2 regions of the Actinomadura sp. 9N215 genome follow, and region 1 is predicted to be linked to the other one. Evidence: riboswitches for the same ligand, from Rfam matches in the RefSeq annotation. Region 1 holds a riboswitch; the other holds the start of a gene.
What was found. A riboswitch is a leader RNA that binds a small molecule or an ion and turns the genes downstream of it on or off. The one in region 1 is predicted to bind cyclic di-AMP.

Region 1 (5,158 bases):
GACCTGGGCGGAGCAGACCCCGGACGCGTCCCGGTCGATCAGCACCACGCTCATCCCCGCGGCGCGCAGCTGGGCGATGTCGCGGGAACCGAGCCCGACGGGGATGATCAGGACGCCGGCGGCGTTCTGCTCTTCCAGGAGTTCCACGGAACGCCGCTCCTTGGCGGCGGAGTGGTCGCTGGAGAGCCAGAGCGCGTCGTGACCGAGGGCGTTGAGCGCGGCCTCCGCCCCCCGGGCGACGTCGGTCGCGTACGGGTTGGTGAGGTCTTCGACGACGACGCCGAATGCGCGCCGCGGCTCGTCGCCGAACTCGCCCGCGGTGCGTTCGGGACGCCGCCGGAGCCGGCGCGCGGACTCGTTCCGGACGAATCCGAGCTCCTCGATCGCCGCGCGAACACGGTCACGGGTAGCTTCGGCCACGAGGTCTGGCCGGTTTAGGACATTCGAAACGGTCCCAACTGAGACTCCAGCACGCCTCGCGACCTCACGAATACTGGTCTGTGGCAACTCGCTCCTCGTCCCGTCCCAGGCATGTTTCCCCAGGTAGTGGAGTTTTGCATAGTGCATTCGCGAAAGCACGGTCACAGACCGCGACCATCGGCGCGCACATTGCACTGAACCAGCGCTTGACGGGCCGGATCCGGCCGCCTAGCGTTCCGAGCCGAAGCGTAGCTTGAAACGATTCACGATCTTCGACCACGGCGAGATCTGGCGAGTCCAACGAGAAGGGACGGTGCGGATGGCTGGCGATCCCATCCCGTCTCCCTCGGATGGCCAACGAGTGAATCGTCACCCGGAGTTCCCCCGAAAGCCCCCGCAATCGGCCCAACGGCCACCTCCGGCCAAGCGCGCGAGACAGAAAAGGAAACCGATGATCTGAGTCCGGAGGCGCTCCGGGCCCGGCAACCCAACGCGCGTACAGATCGAGGCCAACCCGTGCCTGTGCAGCGGACGGCTGCATCCCCGCGGTCATCACCACGGACGAGGGAGGACGGAGTGGAACAGGCCACACTCGCACGTCGTGGCACCGACGATTTCGGGCTGAGCGAGGAAGAGATTCGGCTGCTCGCTCAAATCGCCAGCGGTGTCACCGCCGATGTGGCGGCTCGCAAGCTGGAGCTGAGCGCACGGACCTTGCGACGCCGGTTGCGGACCATCTGCGACCGGCTGGAGGTCAACACCCCTATCGAGGCCGTGGTGTGGGCGGCCCGAAGGCAGCTCATCTAGCGGCAACCCCCAATGACGCTCGTCCGGGGACGGCGAGCGCCACGAGAATCCAGGCGGCAAACATTCAGAACCCTCCGTCCGACCCCGCAGCGGCGGCGCCCGCACCCTGACAGGTAGGTCCCTGCAGGAGGCGTCGCCGCGGACGGTGTTCAACGCTCGCCGCAGACGGTGTTCAACGCTCGCCGAGGACACGTCAAGCGCGCCCTCGATCTCATCGACGCCCGCAACGCCCGTGACACCCACCAGATGCGCCCGCCGACCGCAGGGGCCCATCCGAGGGCGTCCAGGGGCGTCCTAGGACGCTTGCCGAGCGCAAGGGATTCCGCTGACCATTCTCAGTCGGACACCAGGGCGCTAGGACGCTGGGGGCGTCCGCCGGGCTCAGGCGACTCGGACGCCGCCGGCGAAGGGACGGCCCGCCATGGGCGCGATCTTCACGACGTCGCCGGTGTGGGGCGCGTGCAGCATCTTGCCGCCGCCGACGTAGATCCCCATGTGGTGCAGGTCGGAGTGGAAGAACACGAGGTCGCCCGGCTGGAGCTGGCCGCGGGACACGTGGGTGCCCGCGTTCCACTGGCTGCCGGTGTAGTGCGGCAGGTTGATGCCGACCTGCTTGTAGGCCCACATCGTCAGGCCCGAGCAGTCGAAGGCGTTCGGCCCGGCGGCGCCCCAGACGTACGGGTCGCCGATCTTGGTCATCGCGTAGCGCAGGGCCTGCACGCCCTTGCCGGTGCCGACGACGGGGAGTTTGGCGAGCTGGGTGGGGTCTCGCTTGACGAGCGTGCCGCGGACCTTCTCGTACGTCTCGGTGACCTTCTTGCGCTGCGAATCCAGTTGCGTACGCAGCGCCTTCACCTGCGTGGCGCGCGCTTCGGCGGACTTGCGGGCGCGCTGCGCGGCCTGCATGGCCTGCATCAGCCCGAGGACTTTGGTGCTGTCCCGCTTGGCGAAGTAGTTGAGCGTGGCGGCCTGGTCGAGGACGGACTGCGGGTCCTGGGAGGCGACGAACGACACCGTGGGGTCGGAACCGCCCTGCATGTAACTGGTCGCGGCCAGAGAACCGACCTTCTCGCGGATGGTCTGGAGGGATTTCTCCTGCCGTTGGGCGTTCTCGGTGGCGACCTTGGCCGCGCGCTGCGACTGCGCGAGTTTGACCTTCAGCCCGTTGTACTGCTCGGTGAGCTGCTCCAGCTGGTCGGCGAGCTTGAGGGCCTTCGCCCTGAGTTCCTTCGTGGACGGCTCAGGGTCTGCGTGCGCGACCGCGACCGTGTGCGGTGCGACCGAAAGGGCGACGAGCGCACCGGCCACGGTGATCGCTCTACCGCGGAACCGGGCCGTCCAGGGCGCCCAGGCCGTCCGGGGCTTCTGGACTTTTCGGGCCGTCCGGGCTTTCCGCGCCGATGGCGACTGCCGGGAGCTTGAACGAGCAGATCGTGAAAGGGAAGCAGGGCGCGATGGCTCCACGAATTCTCCTCTCCTCGTCCGCCTACCGAGTTAGCTGACGGGTTGGGGCTGGAGCAGCCCGTCCGCGGGCACGCGTGGAATTCGGTTCCACGCGGCTGCGGATTCACCCCTCACGGTGTCAGCCCGGGGCGGCTCCCCGAACGCTCCGGAAGTGGGTCCCCGGCTCCTCGGGGCGCTGGTTGCGGCCCTTGGACTCGGCGGTGCGGCCTCCGCGTCCTGCGGTTGGCCGACGTCAGCGCAGGACACTAACGGAACCCGCTTTGGATGCCAACCAGAACATGCGAAATCGCAGGTGGCGGCGGCTTGTCGGCACCGGAGCGCCGGTCACGCCCCCTGAAATCCTGTGTCCTTGCTCACTTTTTGGCACCCCGGGCAATGCCTAGTCGGTTTTATCTAGTCACTGCTGCTCGCCCATCGCCGCATGCGGAGCCAGCCCGCATCGCCCGCCTGCGGGCACTACTGACCGCTGGCGGTGGCGACGCGTTCGATAATCTCGCCTGTTTGTGGAGGTCGTGATCCGGCGAGCCCGTACCGCCGACGTTCAAGAGATTCGCAGGCTGGTCGATCGGTACGCCGGTTCGGGACGACGCCTGCTGAAGAAGTCCACGGTGAAGCTGTACGAGGACGTCCAGGAGTTCTGGGTCGCCGAGGACGTCCAGCACAGCACGCCGGGACCGGTCGTCGCCTGCGGCGCGCTGCACGTGATGTGGGAGGACCTCGCGGAGGTCCGTTCCGTCGCCGTGAGCAAGGAGTACGGCGGACGCGGCATCGGGCACCGGATCGTGGCCCGTCTGCTGGAGACCGCGCGGGAACTCGGCGTGCGGAGGGTGTTCTGCCTTACCTTCGAGGTGGAGTTCTTCGCGCGCCATGGCTTTCAGCAGATCCTGGGGACTCCGGTGGCGCCAGAGGTGTACGAGGAGCTTCTCCGCTCCTACGACGAAGGCGTTGCAGAGTTCTTGAACCTCGACCGGGTCAAGCCCAATACGTTGGGCAACACCCGGATGTTGCTTCGCCTGGAGGACTGACCCGATGAGCGATTCCCCCGACCGCGGGCGGCGGTACCCGCCGCAGCAGGGGCAGGGTTCCTACGGCCCGCCGCCTCCGTACCAAGGTCCCCAATGGCAGCAACCTCAACAGCAACCGCAGGGACAACCACAGCAGCAGTGGCAGCAGCCGCCGCAACAGCAACAGCAGTGGGGTCAGCAGCCGGGGTACAACGAGCCGTACGACGCGTCCCATGACGACTACGGCGGCGATGAGCTGCCCTTGGCGCCGATCCATCGCCGTGCAGGCGCGCGGCTCATCGACAACGGGCTCGTCGCGGTTTTCGGGTTCGCGCTCGTCCTGCCGATCACGATCGGTGCGTTCGGCCTGGGCAAGCCTGGCAGCAAGACCGAGGACGAGGGGGGTGTGTGGAACTGGCCCATCATCTTCACCCTTTTCTGTGTCCTGTCGGTGTTGCCGTTGCTCTACGAGGCCGTCCAACTGTCCATGTCTGGACGAACGCTCGGCAAGCGCGTCATGGGGCTTGGCATCGTCCAGGCGCCCGGCGGGCAACCATTGACCACCACGCAAGCCGTGTGGCGCGCTGGAATCGTCCATGTGGGCTACCAGATCGGCGTTTTCTTCTTCCTGGTCATCGCGGTGATGGTGTGGGACTACGCCGCGTACGGGATGGTGCTGGTCTGGGCGGGCGCGTTGATGGCGTACCTGTGGGCGATCTGGGACCAGCCCCTGCACCAGGCACTCCACGATCGCTTGGCCGGGACGCTGGTCGTCGATGAGCGGGCCGGCTACGACGAGTACGCCGAATACCCGGAGTAAGGCCCGTGCGGGAGGCACCGCTCGCCGAACCGGGCCAGCGCCTCCTGGCGCGCATCGTCGACACCCTCATCGTCGGTGTGCCCGTCATCGTCGTCGTCCGTGCCTTGGTGTCCGGACCCACGGTGGACGTCGTCGCCCCACCGGCCTTCGCCGGATGCATGCTGCTGTACGAGGCGATCCAGCTCACCCTCTGGAGCCGGACGATCGGCAAACGCGTCGCCGGCATAGAAGTCGTCGTCGTCGCCCCCAATGCGCCTCTCGCGCCCGGGGAGACGGCGGCGAAAGCCCGCCGCGGCAAGACGGAGGCACTGACCTCCGAATCCGCGCCCGAATCGCAAGAGACAGACGCCGAGTCGAGCCGGCAAGGGCAAGAGGACGAATCGGGACCGACGCCGGACGCCGCGACGGACCTCGTGCCGATCAATGAGCGGCCCCGCCTGGACGTTGTGCGCGCCGTTGCGCGTGCCGCGGTCTATTCGCTGCCGATCGCGGCGCGTCCGATTCCCGTTGCCGGGCTACTTGCGGGCATCTTCTGGTTGGCGAACGCGGGGGCCCTGTACGAGGGCACGCGCCGCCAGGCCGTCCATGACAGACTCACCGGGACGCTGGTCGTAAAACGCCTCTCCCGTTGAATCATCGGCCT
Region 2 (5,158 bases), on a different contig from region 1:
TTCCGATCAGCTCGCGCGCTTGGAGCGGGCGCGCATGCGCTCGCGCTCCTTGGCGTCCAGGACGACCTTGCGGATGCGGACGGCGCCCGGCGTGACCTCGACGCACTCGTCCTCGCGGCAGAACTCCAGCGCCTCCTCCAGCGACAGCAGCCGCGGCGGGGTGAGCCGCTCCAGCTCGTCGCCGGTGGACGACCGCATGTTCGTGAGCTTCTTCTCCTTGGTGATGTTGACGTCCATGTCGTCGGCCCGGGAGTTCTCCCCGACGATCATGCCCTCGTACACCTCGGTGGTCGGCCCGACGAAGAACGTGCCCCGCTCCTGCAGGTTCGTGATCGCGAACGGGGTGGCGGCGCCGGCGCGGTCGGCGACCAGCGATCCGGACGGACGCGTCCGCAGCTCCCCGAACCACGGCTCGTAGCCCTCGAACACGTGGTGCGCCATGCCGGTGCCGCGCGTCTCCGTCATGAACTCGGTGCGGAACCCGATCAGGCCGCGCGCCGGGACGAGGAACTCCATCCGGATCCAGCCGGTGCCGTGGTTCGTCATGTGCTCCATCCGCCCCTTGCGGACGGCCAGGAGCTGCGTGACGGCGCCGAGGTGCTCCTCGGGGATGTCCACGGTGAGCCGCTCGACCGGCTCGTGCTTCTTCCCGTCGATGCTCTTCGCGACGACCTGCGGCTTGCCGACGGTCAGCTCGTAGCCCTCGCGGCGCATGTTCTCGACGAGGATCGCCAGGGCCAGCTCGCCGCGTCCCTGCACCTCCCACGCGTCCGGACGCTCCGTCGGCAGCACCCGGATCGACACGTTGCCGACGAGCTCCCGGTCGAGCCTGTCCTTCACCATCCGGGCGGTGACCTTGGTGTTCTTCTCGCGGCCCGCCATCGGCCCGGTGTTGGTGCCGACGGTCATCGAGATCGCGGGCTCGTCCACGGTGATCAGCGGCAGCGGGCGCGGGTCGTCCGGATCGGCGATCGTGTCGCCGATCATGATGTCGGGGATGCCGGCGATCGCGATGATGTCGCCGGGCCCCGCCTCGTCGGTGGGCTTGCGGGTGAGCGCGTCCGTCATCAGCAGCTCGGTGATCTTGACGCGGTCGACGCTGCCGTCGTGCCGGAACCAGGCGACCTGCTGGCCCTTCTTGATCGTCCCGGCGTGGACGCGGCACAGCGCGATCCGGCCGAGGTAGCTGGACGCGTCCAGGTTCGTCACGTGCGCCTGCAGCGCCGCGTCCGGGTCGTAGGACGGCGCCGGGATCGTCTCGGTGATGACCGTGAACAGCGGCTCCAGGTCGGGGCTGGCGGGCATCTCGCCGTCGGCGGGCTTGTCGAGCGAGGCCCGCCCGGCGCGCCCGGACGCGTACACGATCGGGAAGTCGATCTGGTCCTCGTCGGCGTCGAGGTCCATGAACAGCTCGTACGTCTCGTCGACGACCTCGTCGATGCGGGCGTCGGGACGGTCGGTCTTGTTCACGACCAGGATCACCGGCAGCCTGGCCTCCAGCGCCTTGCGCAGGACGAACCGGGTCTGCGGGAGGGGGCCCTCGCTGGCGTCCACCAGGAGGACGACGCCGTCCACCATGTTCAGCCCGCGCTCGACCTCGCCGCCGAAGTCGGCGTGCCCGGGGGTGTCGATGATGTTGATCGTCAGCCCGTCGTGCCGGACGGCGGTGTTCTTCGCGAGAATGGTGATCCCCTTCTCGCGCTCCAGGTCGTTGGAGTCCATGACCCGGTCGTCGACGTCCTGGTTCTCGCGGAAGGCCCCGGACTGCCAGAGCATGGCGTCGACCAGCGTCGTCTTGCCATGGTCGACGTGAGCGACGATCGCGACGTTCCGGAGGTCGTCGCGCGTGGAGATGGGCATGCGGGCTCGCCTTGCGTGAGAGTTCGGGGTTCGCCGCCGACATGCGGCAGCCCCCATTCTACTTGGCCCCGCATACCACCCATCCCAGCCGATCCGAACCTCAGAAGTCGTCTCGTGGGCGGATTCGCCAACTTTGCTGATCCTTTGTAATGTGCCCGAGATCCGGTCGTCCGGAGCCCCACCCCCCGGGGCTGCGGCCGGAGCGCCGAATCTCCCGCCTCGCGGGGAACCGGGGACCCACCTCTTCGGGGTGAATCGACACACGTCGTAGGGCGACTCCTGGCCCGAACCCGTCAGCTAACCCGGTAGGCGCGCGAGGAGAGGAGAACCCGGTTTGACACCGGATCCCCACCGGCGGCGCCGCGTCACGCCCGCCGCCACCGCGACCATGCTCCTGATCGGTCTCGGCGCCGCCGCGCCCACCGTCGCGCACGCGGCGCAACCGTCCGGACGTCCCGCCGCGGCCACCCCGAGCCCGGCTCCGACGACCGAGCAGGGCCTGCGCAAGAGCCTGGACGCGCTGAACGAGGAAGCCGAGATCCTCACCGAGAAGTACAACAAGACCCGCGTTGACCTGGGCAAGGCCCAGCAGGCGGAGCGCACCGCCGCCCAGCAGGCCGCCGCGCTGCGCGCCCAGGCCGCACCGGCGCGGGAACGGCTCGGCCAGCTCGCCGCGGCGAACTACATGTCCGGATCGCCCAACGCGATCTTCGGTACGGGCGGCTCGCCGGACGGCCTGTCCGACCAGGCGTACCTCGCACAGAACCAGGCCGCCACGATCCAGGCGCTGCAGAAGCAGATCGACCGGGCCGAGGCCGCCCAGCGCACAGCGCAGGCCAGGATCGCCCAGGTCAAGCAGGCCGCCGCGGACGCCGAGCAGGCCCGCCGGGCCGCGAAGGCCAAGGTCGCCGAGGTGCTGAAGCGCCTCGACAAGCTGACCACGACGCACGTCCGCGACCCGCGCAGCGGCCTGCGCGCCACCGTGAAGGGCTCGGGGCTCCCGGCCAAGATGGCCCGCAAGGCGCTCACCAAGCTCGGCGCCCCGTACGTGTGGGCCGCCGCCGGGCCGGGCAGCTTCGACTGCTCCGGCCTCGTCGTCTGGGCGTACACCCAGGTCGGCAAGCCGGGCCTGCCGCACTACACCGGCGCCCTGTACGGACTGGGCACGAAGGTCTCCCGGAGCGAGCTCCGGTCAGGCGACCTCGTGTACTTCGGCGGAAGCCTCCACCACATGGGCGTCTACCTCGGTGACGGCAAGTTCCTGCACGCCCCGCAGACCGGCGATGTGGTGAAGATCTCCAAAATGTCCGACCGCTCCTCCTTCGGCCCTGGCGGGCCTCCATCGTCGACAAACGCTGTGCGATCGCTGCATCGCTCCGACTCGCCTGGCGGCTCGCTGCGCGATTAGGTTTCTCGCAGGCTCGAAACCTGCCTTCGGACGCGATCGCGACCATTGAGGTCGTCGCGGGGTTGCGGCGGTGGCTGGGCGCCGTTCCTTCCCGAGCAGACATTGACGTCGTCGTGGCGTCGCGGCGGTGGCTGGGGGGCGCGTTACTCCGCGAGTAGGTGTTGTTCGGCGAGGGTGTCGATCACGGGGCGGTCGCCTGGGAGCCAGTCGACGTCGTAGAGCTCGTCCGGGGAGAGCCAGCGGAGGGCCAGGTGTTCCAGGGCGCGGGGTTCGCCTTCGATGATGCGGGCCGTCCACACGCGCAGGACGGCCCGTTCGCTCAGCCGCCAGTCACCGCCGATCCTGCGGCCCAGCCGGACCTTGACGGCGAGTTCCTCGTGGCATTCGCGCACCAGCGCGTCCTCGTCCGACTCGCCGGGGTCGACCTTCCCGCCCGGCAGTTCCCAGCCGCCCGCCATGTGCGGCGGCTCGGCCCGCTGCGCGCTCAGCAGCCGTCCGTCCGAAATGATCGCCGCGCCCACCACCACGAGGTCTATGCCGACCAACCCCTCTCCGTTACCCGTCATCTCGCGATCGCGGCCCGCTCGACCAGCCGCGTCGCATCATGGACGATCTTCTCCAGGTGGCCGCCGTGCGCGCCGCGCCAGTACACCTGGCCGCAGTTCGCGCAGCGGCCGTAGACGTCGTAGTTGCGGCGGGTGCCCGCCTCCAGGTCGCGTTCGATCTCCTCCTTGTCGACCGGGACGAGCTCCCCGTTGCAGGCGGTGCAACGCGTCCAGGGCCGCAGGACGGGCGCGAACCGGTCCAGGACGTCGCGGAGCTGGTCGTCCGGGCGGGAGCCGCGGACGTACGCGCCGAACCACAGCGCGCGGCGCCGCAGCAGGCCGCGGTCCTGGGTGAGCAGGACGCGGCGCTCCGCATCGGCCTGGACGACCAGCGCCGGGTCGTCCATGTCGTTGTGGTACGCGGTGTCGAGGCCGACGAGCCGCATCCGGCGGGCGAGCGTCCCGAGGTGCACGTCGAGGAGGAAGCGGGGCGCGACCTGGCCCGGCTCCAGCGGGACGGGCTGCGGGCGCGGCACGGCGGCCACGTGCACCTCGTCGCCGGCGTCCGGCCTGGTTGAGGGGCCGACCGGCGCGCCGCCGACGGTCATCGGCCCGGCCTCGGGCAGCGGGACGCCGAGCGACTCCACGAGATGCCCCAGCGTCGAGGTGCCGTCCCAGGGGACGCGGCTCACCTTCTCCCGCCGCGCGGCGGGCAGGAACATCAGCAGCTCGTCGGCGACTCGGATCGTCAGCTCGGGCTCCACGCGATCAGCATGCCACGCCGCGGCCCGGATCCCCTCCGCATTTATCGGCGGCGCCGGGCCGCGGCGGGCCGCGGACGGGCGGCCGCGTATTCTCGGGACGTGCGGGAAGACGACAGCGGGCCGCGCCACGGCGGCGGACCGCGCGACAGCACCGCGCCGCGGGACGACATCGACGCCGTGGCGGACGCGTGGCGGCGGGACGGCCTCTCCGAACCGCTCATCGCGATGCTGGAGGTCAGCAAGCGGGCCGCGCGGATCGCCATGCTCGTCCAGCAGGCGGTCCGCGCCGAACTCGCCGAACTCGGCCTCACCTACGCCGAGTTCGAGGTGCTGACCGTCCTGCGCCGCGAGGGCGAGCCGTACCGGCTGCGGCCGAGCGAGCTCACCCGGTCGGCGTTCCTCACCTCGGGCGGGACGAGCAACGTCCTGCAGCGGCTGCAGCGGGCCGGGTACATCGAGCGGGAGGCGAACACCGGCGACGCCCGCAGCCGCTTCGTCCAGCTCACCGGGGAGGGGCTCCAGGTCACCGAGCGCGCCCTGGCGGCGTCGGGGGCCGCGCACGAGGAGGTCATGGCGGGCGT

Region 2: linked by a shared signal. The riboswitch ahead of ACH34T_RS23870 (NlpC/P60 family protein) and the one ahead of ACH34T_RS35595 (NlpC/P60 family protein) in region 1 are both predicted to bind cyclic di-AMP.

What each region holds. Positions count from the first base shown of each region.
Region 1 is NZ_JBIRBA010000029.1:21,412-26,569, reverse strand. Features, by position in the region: gene ACH34T_RS35605 (LacI family DNA-binding transcriptional regulator) at 1-567, opposite strand, end outside; gene ACH34T_RS35600 (LuxR C-terminal-related transcriptional regulator) at 997-1,227, shown strand; gene ACH34T_RS35595 (NlpC/P60 family protein) at 1,609-2,535, opposite strand; cyclic di-AMP (ydaO/yuaA leader) riboswitch at 2,695-2,888, opposite strand; gene ACH34T_RS35590 (amino-acid N-acetyltransferase) at 3,195-3,716, shown strand; gene ACH34T_RS35585 (RDD family protein) at 3,721-4,515, shown strand; gene ACH34T_RS35580 (RDD family protein) at 4,521-5,147, shown strand.
Region 2 is NZ_JBIRBA010000015.1:2,194-7,351, reverse strand. Features, by position in the region: gene typA (translational GTPase TypA) at 7-1,860, opposite strand; cyclic di-AMP (ydaO/yuaA leader) riboswitch at 2,054-2,188, shown strand; gene ACH34T_RS23870 (NlpC/P60 family protein) at 2,195-3,268, shown strand; gene ACH34T_RS23865 ((deoxy)nucleoside triphosphate pyrophosphohydrolase) at 3,412-3,834, opposite strand; gene ACH34T_RS23860 (Mut7-C RNAse domain-containing protein) at 3,831-4,577, opposite strand; gene ACH34T_RS23855 (MarR family winged helix-turn-helix transcriptional regulator) at 4,677-5,158, shown strand, end outside.